Regions from separate parts of the Nonomuraea sp. NPDC023979 genome, predicted to be linked through region 3. Evidence: riboswitches for the same ligand, from Rfam matches in the RefSeq annotation. Region 3 holds a riboswitch; each other region holds the start of a gene.
What was found. Region 3 has a riboswitch for cyclic di-AMP ahead of AB0G11_RS23205 (serine hydrolase). Riboswitches for the same ligand answer to the same signal wherever they lie in the genome.

Region 1: another riboswitch for cyclic di-AMP. It lies ahead of AB0G11_RS12040 (hypothetical protein); the one in region 3 lies ahead of AB0G11_RS23205 (serine hydrolase).
Region 2: another riboswitch for cyclic di-AMP. It lies ahead of AB0G11_RS31150 (hypothetical protein); the one in region 3 lies ahead of AB0G11_RS23205 (serine hydrolase).
Region 4: another riboswitch for cyclic di-AMP. It lies ahead of AB0G11_RS33205 (CHAP domain-containing protein); the one in region 3 lies ahead of AB0G11_RS23205 (serine hydrolase).

What each region holds. Positions count from the first base shown of each region.
Region 1 is NZ_JBEZZG010000005.1:97,110-101,910, forward strand. Features, by position in the region: gene AB0G11_RS12025 (rod shape-determining protein) at 1-833, opposite strand, end outside; gene AB0G11_RS12030 (CBS domain-containing protein) at 877-1,320, opposite strand; gene AB0G11_RS12035 (DUF5302 domain-containing protein) at 1,416-1,616, shown strand; cyclic di-AMP (ydaO/yuaA leader) riboswitch at 1,783-1,914, shown strand; gene AB0G11_RS12040 (hypothetical protein) at 2,083-2,877, shown strand; gene AB0G11_RS12045 (alpha/beta hydrolase) at 3,008-3,856, shown strand; gene AB0G11_RS12050 (hypothetical protein) at 3,901-4,272, opposite strand; gene AB0G11_RS12055 (hypothetical protein) at 4,315-4,801, opposite strand, start outside.
Region 2 is NZ_JBEZZG010000021.1:148,198-152,998, reverse strand. Features, by position in the region: gene AB0G11_RS31160 (DeoR/GlpR family DNA-binding transcription regulator) at 1-531, shown strand, start outside; gene galT (galactose-1-phosphate uridylyltransferase) at 528-1,610, shown strand; cyclic di-AMP (ydaO/yuaA leader) riboswitch at 1,676-1,817, shown strand; gene AB0G11_RS31150 (hypothetical protein) at 1,825-2,784, shown strand; gene AB0G11_RS31145 (TetR/AcrR family transcriptional regulator) at 2,840-3,370, shown strand; gene AB0G11_RS31140 (alpha/beta fold hydrolase) at 3,452-4,801, shown strand, end outside.
Region 3 is NZ_JBEZZG010000013.1:63,499-68,299, reverse strand. Features, by position in the region: gene AB0G11_RS23210 (NADH-quinone oxidoreductase subunit N) at 1-1,012, shown strand, start outside; gene AB0G11_RS23205 (serine hydrolase) at 1,017-1,949, opposite strand; cyclic di-AMP (ydaO/yuaA leader) riboswitch at 1,962-2,111, opposite strand; gene AB0G11_RS23200 (TetR family transcriptional regulator) at 2,168-2,740, opposite strand; gene AB0G11_RS23195 (SMP-30/gluconolactonase/LRE family protein) at 2,816-3,730, shown strand; gene AB0G11_RS23190 (GH92 family glycosyl hydrolase) at 3,723-4,801, opposite strand, start outside.
Region 4 is NZ_JBEZZG010000024.1:92,867-97,667, forward strand. Features, by position in the region: gene AB0G11_RS33195 (RNA polymerase sigma factor) at 1-214, opposite strand, end outside; gene AB0G11_RS33200 (YciI family protein) at 732-1,169, opposite strand; gene AB0G11_RS33205 (CHAP domain-containing protein) at 1,323-2,030, opposite strand; cyclic di-AMP (ydaO/yuaA leader) riboswitch at 2,043-2,180, opposite strand; gene AB0G11_RS33210 (Gfo/Idh/MocA family oxidoreductase) at 2,295-3,248, opposite strand; gene AB0G11_RS33215 (aldo/keto reductase) at 3,301-4,116, opposite strand; gene AB0G11_RS33220 (hypothetical protein) at 4,214-4,801, shown strand, end outside.

The sequences.
Region 1 (4,801 bases), on a different contig from region 3:
GAGCCGCCGCCCGCGAGTGTGGCGCCGCGCTCGCCGAGGTCGGCGGCCAGTTCGGGCGGGCAGTGCTCCACGGCTTGGGCGGCGGCCCGGACGATCGCGTCGACCGGCTGCCTGGTCGCCTCGTAGAGGTCGTGCACCGGGACCGCGACCACGCGCTCGCACCCGGTCTCCGGGTCGTGGCCGTGGACGAGGACCTGGCGGTGCAGCGGCTTCCAGGCGGTGCCGGCGTCGCGTTTGACCGCCTCGGCCTCGCTCTCGCTGATGAGGATGCCGTGCCGGTGCTCGACGAGGCGGGTGATGGCGCGGTTCATGTCGTCGCCGCCGACGCCGGTGGACGCGGCCGTCACCACGTCGCCGCCCGCCAGGACGGCGATCCTGGTGAGGCCGGGGCCGATGTCGACGACCATCGCGCCGGCGGGCTCGTCCAGCGCCACTCCGGCCCCGAGGGCCACGGCCAGCGCGTGCGGCACGAGGACCACGCCGCGCGCGTCGGCCTCGTACGCCAGGTCGCCGAGCGTCCGCGCGACGATCGGCGAGCAGCCGTCGGGCAGGGCCATGACCAGGCGCGGCCTGGTGAACTTGTGCACCCTGTGCACGAAGTGGCGGATGAGGAGCCGGGCCAGCTCGGGGTCTCCCGGCATGCCGCCGCGCACCGGCCAGCAGGTGTCGCCGCAGCAGACGGCCTGGGCGCCGAACCTGACGGCCCGGCCCGTCTCGGGACTTCGCGCGACGGCCGTGGGCTCGTTGAGCACGATGCCCCGGCCTCGTGCGTGGATCTGGGTGCTGACACTGCCGAGATCGATCGCGAGATCCCGGCCGAGCGGGCTCACCATGACCGGAATCTGCCCGCCATCGGGTCAAGGCAACACCAAGGAGCTAGTGCGGCAGCGACTGGCCCATCAGCGCCTGGAGCGTGACGCCGCCCAGCAGGGCGCCGTCGTCGACGACGGCGACGAGCGGGCTGTGCGTGCGGGCCATGAGCGCGGCCAGCTCCAGCAGGGTGGCGTCGCCGTCGGCGATGGGCAGCTCGCGCGGCTGCTCGGGCAGGGTCTCGCGGACCGTGCGCTCGCCGAGGCCGCGCATGAACGCGTCGGCGTGCTCCTCGTCGACGACCCTGGCCAGGGCGGGGTCGTCGAGGCAGTAGCGGGGGACGGCCAGGCGCAGCACCTGGGTGCCGGGCAGGATCGTGCGCGGACGGCCGTCGTCGTTGAGCACGATGAGCCCCGGCAGCCCGTGCTCGGCCAGCAGCCGGGCGGCGTCGGCCGCGCGGGTGTCGAGCGTCACGGTCGGGAAGTCGCTGACGAGATCGCGTGCGCGCACAGGCTCACCCTAACCGCTGGGCGGCCGTCCCGGTTTCGCGCCGTGTGGGCGATCGTGCGAAGCTGTGTACGTCCCTCAACACCAGGAGGTCCTCCATGGCGGAAACACCGGAGCCGGAAGTCAGCGAGACTCCCGAGGACGAGATGAAGCGCAAGTTCCGCGAGGCGCTGGAGCGCAAGCGCAACCAGGCCGCGGGCACGAGCGCGGGTGGCAGGGGCGCCGACGCCGCGAAGATTCACGGGGCACACGGGCCGGCTGCCAGCAAGCGATCTTTCAGGCGCAAGAGCGGCGGCTGAGATCCTGGCGTTTCAGGGGGGTACGGCAATGCCGTGCCCCCCTTTTCTTGACCCTCCTAGGTAGATCTTCGCCTGATTCATGGTGTTACCTTTGCGTTTGTCCGGTTTGGCATATACATTGGGTGGCGTTACCAGGTGGTGACCTAGCCCTTCACCAGGAAGAGGCGGCCACCTGGCGCCGAATCCCTCACGGGAACCGGGGACCCAACTTCTGGGGTGAATCCGGCCCTCGCGGCCGGTAGGGCATCTCCACGCCCGAACCCGTCAGCTAACCCGGTAGGCGAGATGGAGAGGACACCCTACCTGTGATGTACCGCTGCGTCGTACCCCCAGCCCGCGCCCACTGAGCGGCACCACTTCCCCGAACTTCTCGCGCTCCGCGTAGCGACCGTTTGGCGTTCTGCCCGGCTACGCCCTTCTGAGTGAGCGCTTTTCCCCATTGCCTAACAGAGGACTTTACTTTTTCATGTCTGCTCGTATCGGCATGCGTTCCTTCGCCCTGCTCACCGCCACCGCCGCCGGCGCCCTCGCCTTCGGGGCCGGCGCCGCCCACGCCGACGTCGACGAGAGCCAGAAGGTGCTGCTGAAGGGCGCGACCACCGCGTCCTACTTCTGGGACGACTCCTCCGGCCGCGCCGGTGACACGGGTCTGCCCGCCAGTGGCAAGCCCATGCAGAAGGGCCTGGCCGCCAGCCCGAGCTGGCCGCTGATGACCGAGGGCTACGTCGTCTACAAGGGCAAGAAGATGCCCTTCTTCGTGGGTGACCGCGGTCCCGGCAACCCGTCCAACAACGGCATCATGCTCGACCTGGACGCCAAGACGTTCGCCGAGCTGACCGGCGGCAAGTTCAACTCCAGCACGCTGATGGTCGACGGCAACGGCGGCAAGGGCCACATCGAGGTCCAGTACGTCATCACCAAGTGGGGCGACGGCGTGGGCAAGAAGAACCACCCCGTGGCCTTCTCGACCGGCGCCTGGTCGCGCGTGGACCGCAACCCGGCGCAGCCGCCGACCATCCTGGCGGAGAAGAAGACCGAGGAGAACAAGCCCCGCGTCGAGGCTCCCGGCAGCGGCGGCGTCGCCCCGGCCGCGTACACCGCGAGCGAGCGCCCCGCGGGCGGCGGCTCCAAGCCCGCCGCCGCGGCGGCCGGCGAGGAGACCGGTGGCGTCGGCGGCGCCGTGCTGGCCGGCGGTCTCGCCCTGGCCGGTGGCGGCGTGATCCTCGGCCGCGACCGTCTCCGCAAGCTGATGGGCCGCTGACCCTGACGGGCAGCTGACCCAGCAAGGAGCTCAGGCGCCCGAGCCGTCCCCCGGCCGGGCGCCTGAGCCTTCCGCATGGGAGGCCGGGCGTGCTTTACGCGGGACGAATTAGAAGGTAATTCTAGTATCCGTGACCACCCACGCCTCGGCGAACGGCATCGACCTCGCCTACGAGAGCTTCGGCTCACCTGACGGGCGCCCGCTCCTGCTCATCATGGGGCTGGGCGCCCAGCTCATCCACTGGGACGACGACCTCTGCACGGCCCTGGCCGACCAGGGGCATCACGTCGTCCGGTTCGACAACCGCGACGCCGGTCTGTCCACGCACTTCCACGAGGCGGGCGTGCCCGACTTCCGGGGCGCCGCCCCGTACCTGCTGGACGACATGGCCGACGACGCCGCCGGGCTCATGGACGCGCTCGGCTGGCCCGCGGCGCACGTCATGGGCGCGTCGATGGGCGGCATGATCGCCCAGACGCTGGCCGTCCGCCATCCGGAACGGGTGCTCACCCTCACCTCGATCATGTCGACCACCGGCCCCGCGGTCGCCCCGCCGACCGAGGCCGCGGGCGCGGTGCTGTTCGGCGCGCCGCCGGCCGACCGGGAGGCGGTCCTGGCGCAGGCGCTCAAGACCTGGTCGGTGATCGGCTCGCCGGGCTACGAGATGGACCGCGAGCGCGTCCTGCGGCTGGCCGGCCTGGCCTTCGACCGCTGCTTCGACCCGCCGGGCACGGCCCGCCAGCTCGCCGCGATCATGGCCTCCGGCGACCGCACCGAGGGCCTGGCGGCCGTCAAGGTGCCGACGCTGGTCGTGCACGGCGAGGACGACCAGCTCGTCCCGGTCGAGGGCGGGCGCGCCACGGCGGCGGCCATCGAGGGGGCCGAGCTGCTGACGTTCCCCGGCATGGGGCACGACCTTCCCCGCCCGCTCTGGCCCGAGATCGTCGCCGCCGTGACGCGGCTCACCTCCCGCGTGTGACGGTGGCTCGTGCCCGCCGCGCCCCGGGCACGAGCCACCGGGTCTCAGACCTCCAGCTTCTCCTCGATGGCCCGGAGCTGGTGCCTGGCCAGGGCCAGATTGGCCCGGCTCCGGTCGAGGGCCAGGTAGAGGAACAGGCCCTTGCCGCCGCGCCCGGTCAGCGGCCGGATGATGTGATACTGGCCGCTGAGCGAGATGAGGATGTCCTCGATCGCGTCCTTGAGCCCGAGCGAGTCCATCGTGCGCAGCTTGGCCTTGACGACCTCGGTGTTGCCGGCCGCCGCCACCTGGAGGTCCAGGTCCTTGGAGCCGCCGAGCGTGCCCAGCGCCATGCCGCTGCCGTGGTCGACGATCGCCGCGCCGATCGAGCCGTCGATCGTCATCATCTCCTTGAGCGAGATGTCCATGCCGGCCATGTCGTCCTCCGTTCGTTGTGATCGTCCCGGCGTGAGCGATCCTCACGCCAGTTCTTCCAGCGCCTTCCTCAGCCGCAGCAGCAGGGCCACGTCCACCTGCTGCCTGGGCTCCGCGGGCTCTGCGGCGTCCTGCGGGCCCGGTTTCGGCAGCCGCTTGGCGCGTCTGGGCAGGGCGGCCCGCTCGTCGGGGAGCAGCAGCCCGGCCGCGGCCAGCCGCCGCACCGCGAGCATGACCGCGTAGCCCGTCCGGCCCAGCCGCCTGGCCAGGTCGAGCGGCGTGGCCTCCTGATCGGCGGCGACCACGACCTCCCACTGCACGTCGGTGAGCGTCACGCCCTGCCCGCGCAGCCGGGGTGAGACCCGTACCGGTGCGGTGTCGACGGCGGCGTCGGGCCAGACGCTCGCCAGGTGGGCGCGGCGGCGCGCGCACTCGCGCACCAGCCCCGCCACGTCGAAGTACCAGCGCCCGCCCAGCCAGTGCCGCTCGCCCGGCCGGAACTTCGGCCGCGGCCCCGCCGCGGGCAGCAGG
Region 2 (4,801 bases), on a different contig from region 3:
GCGCGGCGCGCCGCCCAGCTCGTCCGGCCCGGCACCGCGGTCGCCCTGTCGGCCGGCACCACGACGTGGGCGCTGGCCCGTCACCTGATCGGGGTGCCGGAGCTGACCGTCATCACCAACTCGATCCCCGTGGCCGAGGTCTTCCACCGCAATCCGCGCGCCGATCGCACGGTCGTGCTCACCGGCGGCGTCCGCACCCCCTCCGACGCGCTCGTCGGCCCGGTGGCCGTGGCCGCGATCCGGCGCCTGCACGTGGACACCCTGTTCCTGGGGGTGCACGGGATGAGCGTGCGGGCCGGGTTCACCACGCCCAACCTGCTGGAGTCCGAGACCGACCGGGAGCTGGTCAGCGCCGCGCACCGGCTGGTCGTGCCCGCCGACCACACCAAGTGGAACACGGTCGGCATCAGCACGATCGCGGAGCTGCGCGAGGCCGACGTGGTCATCAGCGACCCCGGGCTGCCCCAGGAGGCACGTACGGAGCTGGCCGAACGCGCCGGCGAACTGATCATCGCGGAGGGCTCGCAGTGAAGCGCACCATCACCCATCTGGCCGACGGCCGGGAGCTGATCTACTTCGACCGGCGTGACGACGCCGACCGGAGCGCGATCGACCGGCGGCCGCTCGATCCCCGGCCGGTGGCGTCGGAGCTGCGCTACGACCCGCTGACCGAGGAGTGGATCGCGATCGCCGGGCACCGGCAGACGCGCACGTTCCTTCCTCCGGCCGACGAGTGCCCGTTGTGCCCGTCGTCCGACACGCGGGCGTCGGAGATCCCGGCGGACGACTACGACGTGGTGGTGTTCGAGAACCGGTTCCCGTCGTTCTCCCGCAATCTCGGCAGTTACGCGGACGTGGGCGGGCTGAGCGAGGTCCGGCCGGGGGTGGGGCGGTGCGAGGTGATGTGCTTCACCTCCGAGCACGCCTCGTCGTTCTCGCAGCTCTCCGACGACCGGGTGGAGCTGGTCATGGAGGCGTGGGCCGACCGCACGGCCGAGCTGTCCTCGATCGAGGGCGTGGAGCAGGTGTTCTGCTTCGAGAACCGGGGCGAGGAGATCGGCATCACGCTCTTCCACCCGCACGGCCAGATTTACGCCTATCCGTACGTCACGCCGCGCACCAAGCTGCAGCTCGGCGCCGCCAGGCGCTATGCGGCGCGGCGGCCGGGGCGCAACCTGTTCGCCGACGTGCTGGCGGCCGAGCGGGAGGCGGGCACCCGGGTGGTGGCCGCCAACGAGCTGTGGACGGCGTTCGTGCCCGCCGCCGCGCGGTGGCCGTTCGAGGTGCATCTCTACCCGCATCGCCGGGTGCCGGACCTGGCGGCGCTGTCGGAGGCCGAGCGGGCGGCGTTCGCCCCGCTCTACACCTCGGTGCTGCGCGCGCTGGACGGGCTGTTCGGCGTCGCGATGCCGTACATCTCGGCCTGGCACCAGGCGCCGGTCCGGCAGGACCGTGAGCTGGGCTATCTTCATCTGGAGCTGTTCAGCATCCGGCGGGCGCCGGGCAAGCTGAAGTACCTGGCGGGATCGGAGTCGGCCATGGGAGCCTTCGTCAACGACGTGCTCCCGGAAGAGGCGGCACGCATGCTTCGATCACAGGTAGATCACTAATTGATTTCCGATTGATGTCGCATTACTCGTGATCTACCACTACTATCCCTTCAAGCGCGGTCATAGCACCGTGTACGCCTAATCCCGGGCGAGTTGCCCGGGAGCCGGGGACCCATCCGCACCTGGGGTGAATCCACTTCGGTGGTAGGGAAGCGACTCCCATGCCCGAACCCGTCAGCTAACCCGGCCGGCAGAGGGAGAGGAAACCCCGCACGTGGCGTCAGCGTCCCCCACGCGACTTGCCATCGGCGTCGTCACCGCGGCAGCGATGATGTTCGCCACCTGGTCAGCACCGGCCGCGGCCGAGCCCAAGCCGTCCGAGAGCCAGCTCCGCGGCGACCTGAAGCAGCTCAACAAGAAGGTCGACCAGCTCATCGAGCGCTACAACGCCAAACGCGTCGAGCTCGCCAAGGCCCGCGAGGCCGCCGAGGCGGCCAAGAAGCGGCTCGCCGCCGCCGACCAGGCGCTCGCCGCCGCCCAGTTGAAGGTGGGCGAGCTCGCCAGACTTCGTTACCAGAGCGGCACGCTGGGTCTGCCCTACTACATGGTGCCGCCCGACGGGGCCGGCGCGGCCGTGGTCGAACAGCTCACCGCCGAGCAGCAGGCCATCGTGGCCGGCGTGGCCGCCGCCCGCGACGAGCAGAAGAAGGCCGCCGACGCGGCCGCCGCCCTGGCCCGCCGGCTCAGCGCCGACACGACCGAGGTGGCCAAGCAGCGCGACGAGGCCGAGGACGTCATCGGCGACATCGAGAAGAAGCTGGAGGACCTGATCCCGTTCAGCACCGGGCGGCGCTCCGACGGCACCTGGGCCCCGCAGCTGCCGAGCGGCACCGACAACATCACCGCCCGCACCCGGGCGATGAAGGCGCAGATCGAGAAGAGCTTCAAGCTGCCGTTCAGCGTCGGCTGCTTCCGCTCGGGCTCCAGCGGCGAGCATCCGCTGGGGCGGGCCTGCGACTTCATGATGAGCGCCGGCGGCTCCATGCCCACCGCGGCCAACAACGCCCTCGGCGACCGCATCGCCGAATGGACCGTGAAGAACCGGGACAAGCTCGGGGTCAAGTACGTGATCTGGAAGCAGCGGATCAATCACGGCTCCGGCTGGAACGCCATGTCCAACCGCGGCAGCATCACCGAGAACCACTACGACCACGTCCACATCTCGATGCACTGACGTGGCCGACCGGCTCGGCGTTGACAGAATATGTAGATCGGTCTAGTTTTTCGGCATGGGCAAGAAGGGGGCCGAGACCCGGCTGCGGATCCTGGAGGCGACCCAGGAGCTGGTCGAGGCGGGCGGCTATGCCAATGCCGGGCTCAACCAGGTGATCGCCGCCAGCGGGGCGCCGCGCGGGTCGCTGTACTTCCACTTCCCCGAGGGCAAGGACCAGCTGGTCGGCGAGTCGATCCGGCGCGCCGGGGCGGCGATCGGGTCGGCCTTCGACGACCTGGCCGTGGACGAGGTGCTGCGGCTGCTGGGCGACCGGCTGGAGGAGTCGGGCTGGCGCAAGGGCTGCCCGGTGGCCACCGTGGCGCTCGAGATGGCCGCCGCCAGCGACCCGCTCCAGCAGGCGTGTTCGGAGGTCTACACGTCGTGGGAGGCCGCCCTGCGGGCGCGGCTCGCGGGGCGGCCGGACGCCGACGATCTCGCCGTCACCGTCCTGGCGCTGATCGAGGGGGCGCTGCTGCTGGCCAAGGCGCACCGCAGCCGGGAGCCGCTGGACCGCGTCGCCGCCGTGCTCGCCGGGCTGCTGCGCTGACCCCTGGGGCCGCCTCCCCGCCACGGAGGCGGCTCTTTTTATGGCCAGAAAATATGTAGACCGATCTATTAATGAGCTTCCTTGGACGCGATCGTCTTCGGCGCGACCGGCTTCGTCGGCCGGGCACTCGTCGCCGAGCTGCTGGGCCGCGGGCAGCGGGTGGCGGCGGCCGTGCGGACCGACACCCTCACCCCGTGGCTGGCCGAGCGGGGCGTCGCCACCGGCGGGCTGAACGTCGTCACCGCCGACCTCACCCGCCCGCTCACCGGACTCCCCCAGGCACGCGACGTCTACAACGCCGCGGCGCGCTTCGCGTTCGGCCTCGGCGTCGAGGAGGCTCGCGCCGTGAACGTGACCGGGGCGCTCCACGTGCTCGAATGGGCCGCCACGCTCCCCCGCCTGCGGCGGCTCGTGCACATCAGCGGCTACCGGGTGAGCGGCGTCCGCCCCGACTACGCCCGGCTGGGCGCGTACGAGGCGTCCAAGGCCGAGGCCGACCTCGCCGTTCATGCCAGGGCGCGCGAGCTGGGCGTCCCGCTGACCGTCGCCAACCCCAGCACGGTGATCGGCCCCGGCCAGCACCTCGGCCTGGCCTCCCTCGTCGGCGACCTGTGGAACGGGCGGCTCGCGGCGCTGCCCGGCGGCCCGGACGTCTTCCTGCCGGTCGTCACGTTGGACTACTTCACGCGCTTCCTGGCGGAGATCCCCGCCGCCCCGGCGGGCGAGGACCACTGGGTGCTCGACGACGACACGCCGCCGCTGCCCGAGCTGATCGGCCTGGTCGCCCGGCACCTCGGCGTGCGCGCGCCGCGCCGGACGATCCCCGTCGGCCTGGTGCGGCGGCTGCCGCGGGCGCTCACCGGCGCCGATCCGGAGACGCTGTCGTTCCTGTCGCCGGACCGCTATCCGACGGCCTCGGCCCGCGCCCTCGCCGCCCGGGCCGGCCTGGAGATGCCGCCGGTCGCCGACGCCCTGCGCGCCTGGGCGGACGACCTGGTGGCGGCCCGCTTCGGCGCGGCGACGCCGGGGCTGCGCCCGTACGGGTTCCGGGACCGTACGTGGGTGATGGGGGACGCCCGCGACCCCGGGCACGTGCTGCTCCACGGGCTGCCGGTGAACGCCGACGTGTGGGCGCGGGTGGCCGCCCTGCTGCCGGGGCCGGTTCTCGCGCCCGATCTGCCCGGGCTGGGGCGGTCCGCGCCTTCTGACCGGCCGGTGGAAGCGTGGCTGGCCGGGCTGATGGGGGGCGTGCGGACGCGGCCGACGCTGGTGGCGCACTCGCTGGCCTGCGGGCCCGCGCTGCGGTTCGCGGTCGAGCATCCCGAGCGGGTGGGCGGGCTCGTGCTCGTGGCTCCGGCGTTCCTCCAGGCTCCGGCGTCGTGGGCGGCGCGTTCGGCCGTGGCCGCGCCCCTGCTGCGCCGCATGTCCGCC
Region 3 (4,801 bases):
TGACCTGCTCGTCCTCGTCCCGGCGTACCTGCTGGCGAGCATCCCGGCCTACGCGCTCGCCGGGTTCGGCAAGGACGCGCCGGGCACCGAGGCGGCGCTCAAGTACTACCTGATGGGTGCGTTCCTGGGCGTGCTGATGCTGGCCGGCGTCACCCTCCTGTACGGCCTGGCGGGCGCCACCGGCTACCGGGCGGCCGGGGCGGCGCTCGCGCTCGCGCCCGGCGCGGCGGCGGCCTGCGCCGTGGTGCTCCTGCTGGCGGGGCTGCTGTTCAAGGCGGGCGGGGTGCCCGCGCACTTCTGGGTGCCGGACGTGGCCGAGGGCGCCCCCGTCGCCGTCGCCGCGTTCGTCACCACCGTGCCCAAGATCGGCGCGCTGGCGGCGCTGCTGCGCGTCGCGGATGAGCTCGGGCCCGGCGGCTGGGACGTCCTCGTCGCGATCGTCGCCGCCGCCACGATGACGCTCGGCAACCTGGCCGCCCTCCACCAGGACGATGTGCGCCGCCTGCTCGCCTACTCCACGATCAGCCAGGCCGGGTACGTGCTCGTGCCGGTCGCGGTCGCCCAGCACACCGCGCTCGCCCGCCCCGCCGTGCTGTTCTACCTGGCCGCCTACGCGGTCACGAACGTGGGCGCGTTCGCCGTGGTGGCCGCCACCGGGCGTGGCACGCTCGACGGCTACCGGGGGCTGGGGCGGGCCGCGCCGGGGCTCGGGCTGGCGCTCGTGGTGTGCCTGCTCGGGTTCGCGGGCATCCCGCCCGCCGCCGTGTTCGTCGGCAAGGTGCTCGTGTTCGCCGCCGCGTGGGACGGCGGTTACGCCTGGCTGGCCGTGCTCGTCCTGGTCAACACCGTGGCGAGCCTGTACTACTACCTGCGCTGGGTCGCCGTGGTGTTCCGCGGCGACCCGCCGGCCGCGCCGCCCCCGGGCCTGGCGCGCGCGGTCGCCTGCGTGGCGGCCGTCGCCTCGCTCGCCCTCGGGGTGGGCGGCGGCGTCCTGCTCGGCCGGGCCGCCTGAGCCGTCACGCCTTCCCGGCGGTGGCGGCCCAGTCGAGCAGCGCCTGGGCGGTGTCGAAGCGGCGGCCGGAGTCGCTCTCGCCGAGGATCACCCCGACCAGCAGCCGGCCGTCCCGCTCGGCGGCGAACGCCAGCGTGTAACCCGCGGCGCGCGTGTAGCCGGTCTTCACGCCGACCGCGCCCGGCTGGGCGAGCAGCCGGTTGGTGTTGCGCCACGAGTAGGAGCCGTGCTCACTCGTCGCCCCGACCGAGTGGTAGCGCGTCGAGGTGATCGACTTCAGCGTCTCGTTCCGCAGCACCGCCTCGGCCAGCCGTGCCTGGTCGGCCGCCGTGGAGTGGCCGCCGCCGTTCGTCGGCATGCCGTCGGCGTTGACGTACAGGGTGTCGGCCATGCCCAGCTCGCGGGCGGCCGCGTTCATCTTCCCGACGAACCCCTCGACACCCGGCCCGTACGTGCGCGCCAGCACGTGGGCGGCGTCCGCGCCGGACGGCAGCAGCAGGGCGTGGAGCACGTCCCGCACCGGCAGCCGGTCACCGGCGCGCAGCCCGGCGACGGCCGCGCCGCCCCGGGCCGCGTAGCGCACGTCCTCGGCCGTCACCTCGACGACGTCGGCCGGGTCGGCCTCCTGGAGCACGACGTGGGCGGTCATCATCTTGGTCAGGCTGGCCACGGGAAGGCGCTCGCCGGCGTCCTTGCTGTAGCGGACCTCGCCGGTGGAGGTGTCGACGACCAGTGCGGCCCGCCCGAGCACGGCGGGCGCGTCAGCGGGCGCGTACGATGCCGGGCCGGCGAAAGAGGCCGTGGTGGCGGGGGTGGCTGTGGTGGCCGCGTGGGCGGTGGTCGTGCCGGTCGTCAGGACGCCGGCGGCGAGGGCGGCGCCGGCCAGGGCGCGGCCCCAGCGGCGCGGCCGGGCGCTGGAGAAGAGGGAGGTGGGCATGAGGGGCTGTGCTCCTTGCTTCCATGCCGCCTACCGGGTTAGCTGACGGGTTCGGGCCTGGAAGTGCCCTACGGGCGCGGCCGGGGGAGCCGGCGCGCCGATTCACCCCAAGAGAGAGTGGGTCCCCGGTTCCGCGTGAGGCGGATTCGGCGGCCGCGGGCCCCGCGAACGGGCCCACGGTCCGGGCATTGCGCGCATAAGGTACGAAACTTGACAAACTATGGCAAATCGCCCGTCAAATAGTGTTGCACCACCGGCCCCACGCTGCGCGCCAGTTCCTCGGCCGGCATCGCGACCACGGGCGGCAGCCGTACGACATAACGGGTGAAGGCCAGCCCGAGCAGCTGCGTGCTCACCAGTCCGGCCCGCCGCGCCGCCTCCTCCGGCCCGCAGCCGAGCGCCCGGCCGACGAACGAGGCGACCTGGGAGGTGAACACGTCGCGCATGCTCTGCGCCGCCAGCGCGTTCGTGGACGACGAGCGCAGCAGCAGCATGATCGCCTCGTCCGACAGGTCGCCCTCCCAGCGGGACAGGAAGTGGCGCGCCATCGCCTCGCCGAGGCGCTCGCGCGGCGGCGCGGGCAGCTCCTCCAGGTTGAGCCGCAGGTTCACCGCGGCGCGGAAGAGGCCCTCCTTGTTGACGTAGTAGCGCATCACCATGGACGGGTCGACGCCGGCCAGCGAGGCCACCTTCCGGATGGTGGTGCCCGCGAACCCCTGCTCGGCGAAGAGCTTGCGGGCCGCGCCGAGGATCGCCGTGCGCGTGGCCTCGGACCTTTCCGTGAACGCCATGCCAACAAGTGTAGACCAACGCTTGTGGTCAAAAAGGTGCTGGCCGGGCCGGGCAGATCTTGGTAAGAAGAGCGGGTGGACCTCATCCCCGTGGAGTTCGAGGCGTTCGACCGCCGCATCGCCGACGTCACCGGTGACCGCAACCTGGAGCGCCTCCACCGGGGCACCCGCTGGGCCGAAGGGCCCGTCTACGTCCCCGCGGGCCGCTACCTGGTCTGGAGCGACATCCCCAACGACCGGATGCTGCGCTGGGACGAGCTGACCGGCACGGTGGGCCCGTTCCGCCGGCCGGCCGGCTACGTCAACGGCAACACCCTCGACCGCGAGGGCCGGCTGATCTCCTGCGAGCACGGCGCCCGCCGGGTGACCCGCACCGAGCACGACGGCTCCGTCACCGTGCTCGCCGACCGGTGGCGCGGCAAGCGGCTCAACAGCCCCAACGACGCCGTCGTGCGCTCCGACGGGTCCGTCTGGTTCACCGACCCGCCCTACGGCATCCTCGGCGACTACGAGGGCCACCGGGCCGAGCCGGAGATCGACGGCTGCCACGTCTACCGGATCGACCCCGCCGGCGGCGAGGTGAGCATGGTGGCCGGCGACTTCGCCCGCCCCAACGGCCTGGCGTTCTCCCCCGACGAGCGGCTGCTCTACGTCGCCGACACCGAGCGCCGCCACGTCCGCGTCTTCGAGGTCACCCGCGACGGCACGCTCACCGGCGGCAAGGTGTTCGCCGAGCAGCAGGGCGACGCCGACGGCAGCTACGACGGCATGCGGCTCGACGACACCGGCCGCCTGTGGGCCGCCGTCGGCCGGTCGATCCACGCCTACCACCCCGACGGGACGCTCCTCGGCAGGCTGCACCTGCCGGAGAGCGCCTCCAACCTCGTCTTCGGCGGCCTCAAGCGCAACCGCGTCTTCATCACCGCGACGACGTCCCTCTACTCGATGATGCTGAGCCTGAGGGGCGCCGCCCCGGTATGGGCTACCTGAACGCCCAGGTGAACAGGTGCAGCTCGCCGTCCTCCGGGTCGGAGAAGGCGAAGCTGCGCACCTTCTTGCCCGGGTCCAGCGCGATCGGCTGCGAGGCGTACACGTGCGCCGGCACCGGCTGCAACGCCCACGAGCCCCAGAACAGCCGGTGCGGCGTGCGCGCCACGACCTCGTTGCCGAACTGCGGCTGCCCGCCGCCGAAGTCGAGGATCCAGTCGCTGAAGCCGAGCCTGCCGGTGCTGGTCGTGCCGTCGGCGTAGGTGACGGTGACCTGCGACTCGGGCCAGCCGTTCACGCCCGTGCCCAGGAAGGCGACGCTCGTGGCGCCGTCGGGCGCGGCCACCTCCAGCGCCTTGCCGCCGGTGCGCACGTTGTCCCACTCGCCGCGCCCGCGGTCGGGCCAGGTGAACGAGTAGTCCCGCCACCTCACCGTGCCGCCCGGCGTGAGCCCCGCCTCGGCCAGCGCCTGCGCCGACAGGCTGAAGCCCGGCCCGTCGATGTTGGCCTCGCCGGGAGCGGTCATGTCGCCGATGCCGACGTTGTTGTGATGCCACTCGGGGGTGCCGCGCGCCGCCACGTTGAGCCGCACCGACGCCCGCCGCTCGCCCACGACGACCGGCACGCTGACGAAGCCGCGCGGCACGTCGCCGGACACCGACACCTCCAGCGCCTGACGCTCCTGCCCGCCCGCGCCCACGGTGAGCGTGCCGCGTGACGGCGACACGGTGACGCCGTCCGGCGGCCTGGCCTCCCAGGTCAGCGTGGCGGCCGGGCCCGTCGAGCGCACCGCCAGCTCCGTCGCGAACGTGCCGCCCGGCTCGACCGGGCCGCTGCCCCGGCTGAAGCCCGCCAGGTACGGCAGCGTCCCGTCGCCGAACGACGGCGGCGCGTCCGCCGGGTCCGCGCCGAAGCTCCGGTCCGGGGACCAGCCGACGGCGAAGTCCAGCCGCCCGCCGCCGGTCGCGAACGACTCCGGCAGCCACGCCCGGTCCGTCTCCGCGCCGTTCACCCGCAGGGACCGCACGTACGAGCCCTGCCCCCAGGAGTTGACGACGATGTCGCCGCCCGGCC
Region 4 (4,801 bases), on a different contig from region 3:
CCGCCCGGCGCTTGCCCACGGTCATCAGCCAGGCGCCCGGATTGCGCGGCACCCCCTCCCGCGGCCACTGCTCCAGCGCCGCCACCAGCGCGTCCTGCGCCAGCTCCTCCGCCAGGCCGACGTCACGCACCATCCCGGCCAGCCCGGCGATCACCCGGGCCGCCTCGATCCGCCACACCGCCTCAATGGCCCGATGAGTCTCCGACGCCGTCACCCGCCCATGACAACAGCCCCACCCGCTTACTCGCAACCCAAGCGCTCTCTCGTGGGACGCACCCCTTCCACCACACGGCCCCTGCCGCTCCGTGGGGGCACGCCTCCCTGAGGCGGCGGCTTCCCACGAGGCGGCGGCTGCGCCGCACCACGCGGCCCGCAACCCACCAGCACCGCCCAGCCCAGCAGCCGGGTCGGACCGTCCGGGGTACGGGCGGCCGGTGGGGCCGCGCCCCCGGGAGCCGGGCACCGGAGGGGCTGGGTCCGGCCTGCCGGTGGGGCCGGGCTGTCCGGGGCGCGCGCCGCCGGTGGGGCCGCGCCCCTGGGGGGCCCGACCGGGATCGCCGGTGGGGTGGGGCCGCCCCGGCGGAGGCCGCCAGAGGGCCGGATTGCCCGAGGCGCCCCTTCCGGGGTTGCCGCCATCCTGGGGCTTTCCGCCTGCCCCGGCGGGGGGTGGCCTCCCCGGGAGGGGCCGCCGCAGCGGGGTCGCCTCCCGCGGGGGCGTCGCTCTCGGACGGTCAGGGCTCAGGTGGGGAGTCGAGAGCGGCGCGGATGACGGCGTGGCGTTGGGCGGTTTCGGGGGTCAGGGAGGTCTCGGGCATGTCCGAGGGGTCGAAGACCTGCCAGACGTCCAGGCCGACGCCGTCGTGGCCGGGCGGGACGGGGACGCGCAGGGCCCATTCGAGCGCCTCCTCCCGCGACTTGACCTGGATGAGCCAGAAGCCGGCGATGAGCTCCTTGGCCTCGGCGAACGGCCCGTCGATGACGCGGGCCTTGCCGCCGCTGTAGGCGATGCGGGCGCCGCGCGAGCTGGGGTGGAGCCCTTCGGCGGCGAGCAGGACGCCCGCTTTCACGAGCGACTCGTTGAAGGCCGTCATGTTGTCGACGAGCTCCTGGCTCGGCAGGGCGCCGGCCTCGGTCTCCTCGCTGGCCTTGCCGACGATCAGGAATTTCACGGTGCGTTCTCCTCGTCCAGGCGGTGAAGCGGGCTCCCGGCGAGCCTGCCACACCTGTGCGTCGTCCCGGAGGGGGCCGGATCGACACGGGGAGGGGAGAAAACGCGGAAGCGCGCGCCCGGGGGAGGGGCGCGCGCTTCGCCAGGGGGAGGGTCAGGCGGCGTACGAGGGGTAGCCGTAGCCGACGACCTGGGACTTGGGCCGGACGCGCTCCTCGACCTTGCCGTTGCCGGTGTTGCCCTCGATCGTGGAGATCGTGCCGTCGCCGTTGTCCTTGACGACGAAGCCGACGTGCTGGATGGCGCTGATGCTCTTGCTGCCGTTCCAGGCGAAGAAGACGACGGCGCCGGGCTTGGCCTCGGTGCCCCAGCGGTCGTTGGCGGCGAACCACTTGGCGTGGGTGACGGTGTAGGCGTCCCAGCCGACCTGCGGGCGGGCGCCGGTCTGCTCGCCGACCCAGGAGACGAACATGGAGCACCAGGGGGCGTTGAGGTAGGCGCTGGGGTTGCCGCCGTCGCGGGCGACGGTCTCGAGGGCGCGCTTGGAGCTGGCGTACCACTCCTGGAACTTGGTGCCGCCGCCGTAGGCGTTCTCGGAGGTGCCGACCTGGGCCTTGGCCAGGGCCAGGACCTGGGAGGCGGTGACGTTGACCTGGTTGGCGCCGGCCCTGGTCTGCGTGGACTCGGACATGGTCTGGGTCTCGACCTGGTGGCCGGGCTCGGCGGCCTGGGCGGGGAGTGCGGTGGTCATCCCGGCGCCGAGTCCGGCGGCCAGGACGGTTGCGCCGAGGGTGGCGCGGAGGGAGGCGCCGGCGCGGGGGTGAAGCTTCTTCGGGGCACGGGTAAGACGGTGCTTCGCCATCGAGGGGATTACTCCTTGCTTCCATGCCGCTTACCGGGTTAGCTGACGGGTTCGGGCGTGGAAGCTGCCCTACGGCACACAAGGTGCCGATTCACCCCAAAGGACATGGGTCCCCGGCTCCGCGCAAGGCGGATTCAGCGGTCACAGGACGATCCTGTGAGTGTTGTGCGATGGTTGGCAACGACCGGACAAACCGGACGTAAGCCGCGAATGCGCCATAAGGTAATACATCCGCCAAGGCATTACAAGTCGATAAAGTTGCAGCTAGGCGAGTTGCCCGCGCGCGTCGGCCAGGAGCCCCATCATGGCAAGGGATTCGTCAAGAGGCATGATCGCGCTCTCGGTCCGGTTCTCGGCCAGCGCGTCCCGCACCTCGCGCAGCTCCCCGGCGTAGCCGTTGTCGGCCGGGTCGAGCTCGTGCTCCTCGGTCTCCATCGACGGCCCGCTGAGCACCACCCGCCGGGGCGCCCAGAACGGCGCGTCCAGGTCGGCGCGCATCCCGGTGCCCACGATGCTGGCCGAATTGGGGAAGTGCGCGAGCAGCGAGGTGTCGACCAGCGCCCGCCGGCCGCCCGGGTAGACGAGCACCCCGCCCGCCTCCGCGTCGACCCCGTTGGGCGCCAGCGCGCCCGTCAGGTGCATGGACTCGGGCATGCCGAGGAACAGCTGGGCCAGCCCCAGGGGATAGATGCCCAGGTCGAGCAGCGCGCCCCCGCCCAGCTCGGGCGCCCACAGCCGGTGCGCGGGATCGTACGGCAGCGCGAACCCGAACGAGGCCCGCACCGAGCGGATCTCCCCGAAGCGCGGGTCGTCCTTGAGCATGCGCACCAGCGGGTTGAACCGCATCCACATGGCCTCCATCAGGAAGACCCCGGCCTCGCGGGCCAGGCGGACCATGCGCTCGGCGTCGGCCAGGCTCGCCGCCAGCGGCTTCTCGCACAGCACCGCCTTGCCCGCCGCGATCGCGGCCTCGGCCACCTCCAGGTGCTGGGCGTGCGGGGTCGCCACGTAGACGGCGTCGACGGCCGGGTCGGCGCACAGCTCGGCGTAGGAGCCGTGGGCGGACTCGGCGCCCAGCGTCGCCGCCAGCGCCTTGGCCCGGCCCAGGTCGCGGGAGCCGACGGCGGCCACCCGCATGCCCGGCTCCGCCGCGATGACCGCCCCCACGGTCCTGGCGATGCCGCCCGTCGCCGCGATGCCCCACGCTAGATCTCGCACGCGGAAGATCGTACTGATTCATCCGCGGACGCGAAACCTGACCGGTTTCACCTCACGGGAACACGTCCGGGTCCGGGCCCAGCCGGCGGCCCGCGTTCAGGGCGCCGATGGCGGCCATGTCCTCCCGGTCGAGCGTGAAGTCGAAGACCGCGATGTTCTCCTTGATCCGCGCCGGCGTGACGGACTTGGGGATGACGATGTTGCCGAGCTGGATGTGCCAGCGCAGCACGATCTGCGCGGGCGTGCGGCCGTGCTTGTCGGCCAGCACCGCCAGCGCGGGCTCCGACAGCAGCCCCTTGCCCTGCCCGAGCGGGCTCCAGGCCTGCGTGAGGATGCCGTTCTTGTCGTGGAACTCGCGCAGCTCGCGCTGCTGGAAGTACGGGTGCAGCTCGATCTGGTTGATGCACGGCGGCACGTCGGCCTCGTCGAGCAGCCGCTCCAGCGTCTCGACGGTGAAGTTGGACACGCCGATGGCCTTGGCACGGCCGTCCCGGTAGACCTTCTCCAGCGCGCGCCACGCCTGGACGTACTTGTCCTGCCGCTGCGCCGGCCAGTGGATCAGGTAGAGGTCGACGTAGTCGAGGCCGAGCCTGCCCAGGCTCTCCTCGAAGGCCTGCTCGGCGCGGTCGTGGTCGTTGTTCCACAGCTTCGTGGTGACGAACAGCTTCTCCCGCGGGATGCCGGAGGCGCGCACCGCCCGCCCGACGCCGGCCTCGTTGCGGTAGAGCTTGGCGGTGTCGATGTGGCGGTAGCCGCATGCGAGCGCGGTCGTGACCGCCTGCTCCGCCTCGTCGTCGGGCACCTGCCAGACGCCGAGCCCCAGCTGCGGGATCTCCACGCCGTCTCTGTATAGCCGTAGCGAGTTCATACCCTCCATTGTTCACGTGCCGTTCCGAGCGGCTTAAGCCGCCCGGGCTAGCTTGAAGCGGTCGTGAACGGGCCATCACCTGGCTGGGAGAACATCAGTGGTCAAACGGGCGTCGGCCTGGGTGGAGTCGCCGCTCCAGATGCTGTGCGCCGTCGAGGCCCACCATGCCGGGCTGCTGGGGCCGTCGGCCGAGGTCGTGCCGCGCGCGGGGCTGCGCGCGCTGCGGGTGACGCGGCGCGAGCTGCGCCGCCTGCCGCTGCCCGACGGCCTGGAGCTGGCCGAGCCGCGCGAGCGCATGCCGCGCCGGCCGTCGGCCGTCGGTGACGCGTTCTCGGGCAAGGTGCAGCTGCGCTGGCTGACGGCCCATCCGGGCCGCGTCGTCGTGGTCGACGACGGGCTGGCCACGATCCGGCTGCTGGAGCTGCTGGCGGCGGGCCCGTACCGGCCCCTGCTGCGGGCGCGCGCCCACCCCGGGCTGCTGCGCACGGCGCTCGGGCTGGCCGCGGCCCTCAGGCTGCGCGCCGGCCGGGTGACGGTGTTCACCGCGCTGCCGGTCTCCCGCGAGCTGGACAAGGCGGTCACCGAGGCGGGCGTCGACCTGGTGCGCCACGACTTCGCCTGGCTGCGCGGCCAGCCGCCGAGCGACCCCGGCCCGGCGGAGCGCACCGTGGTGCTCGGCACCTCG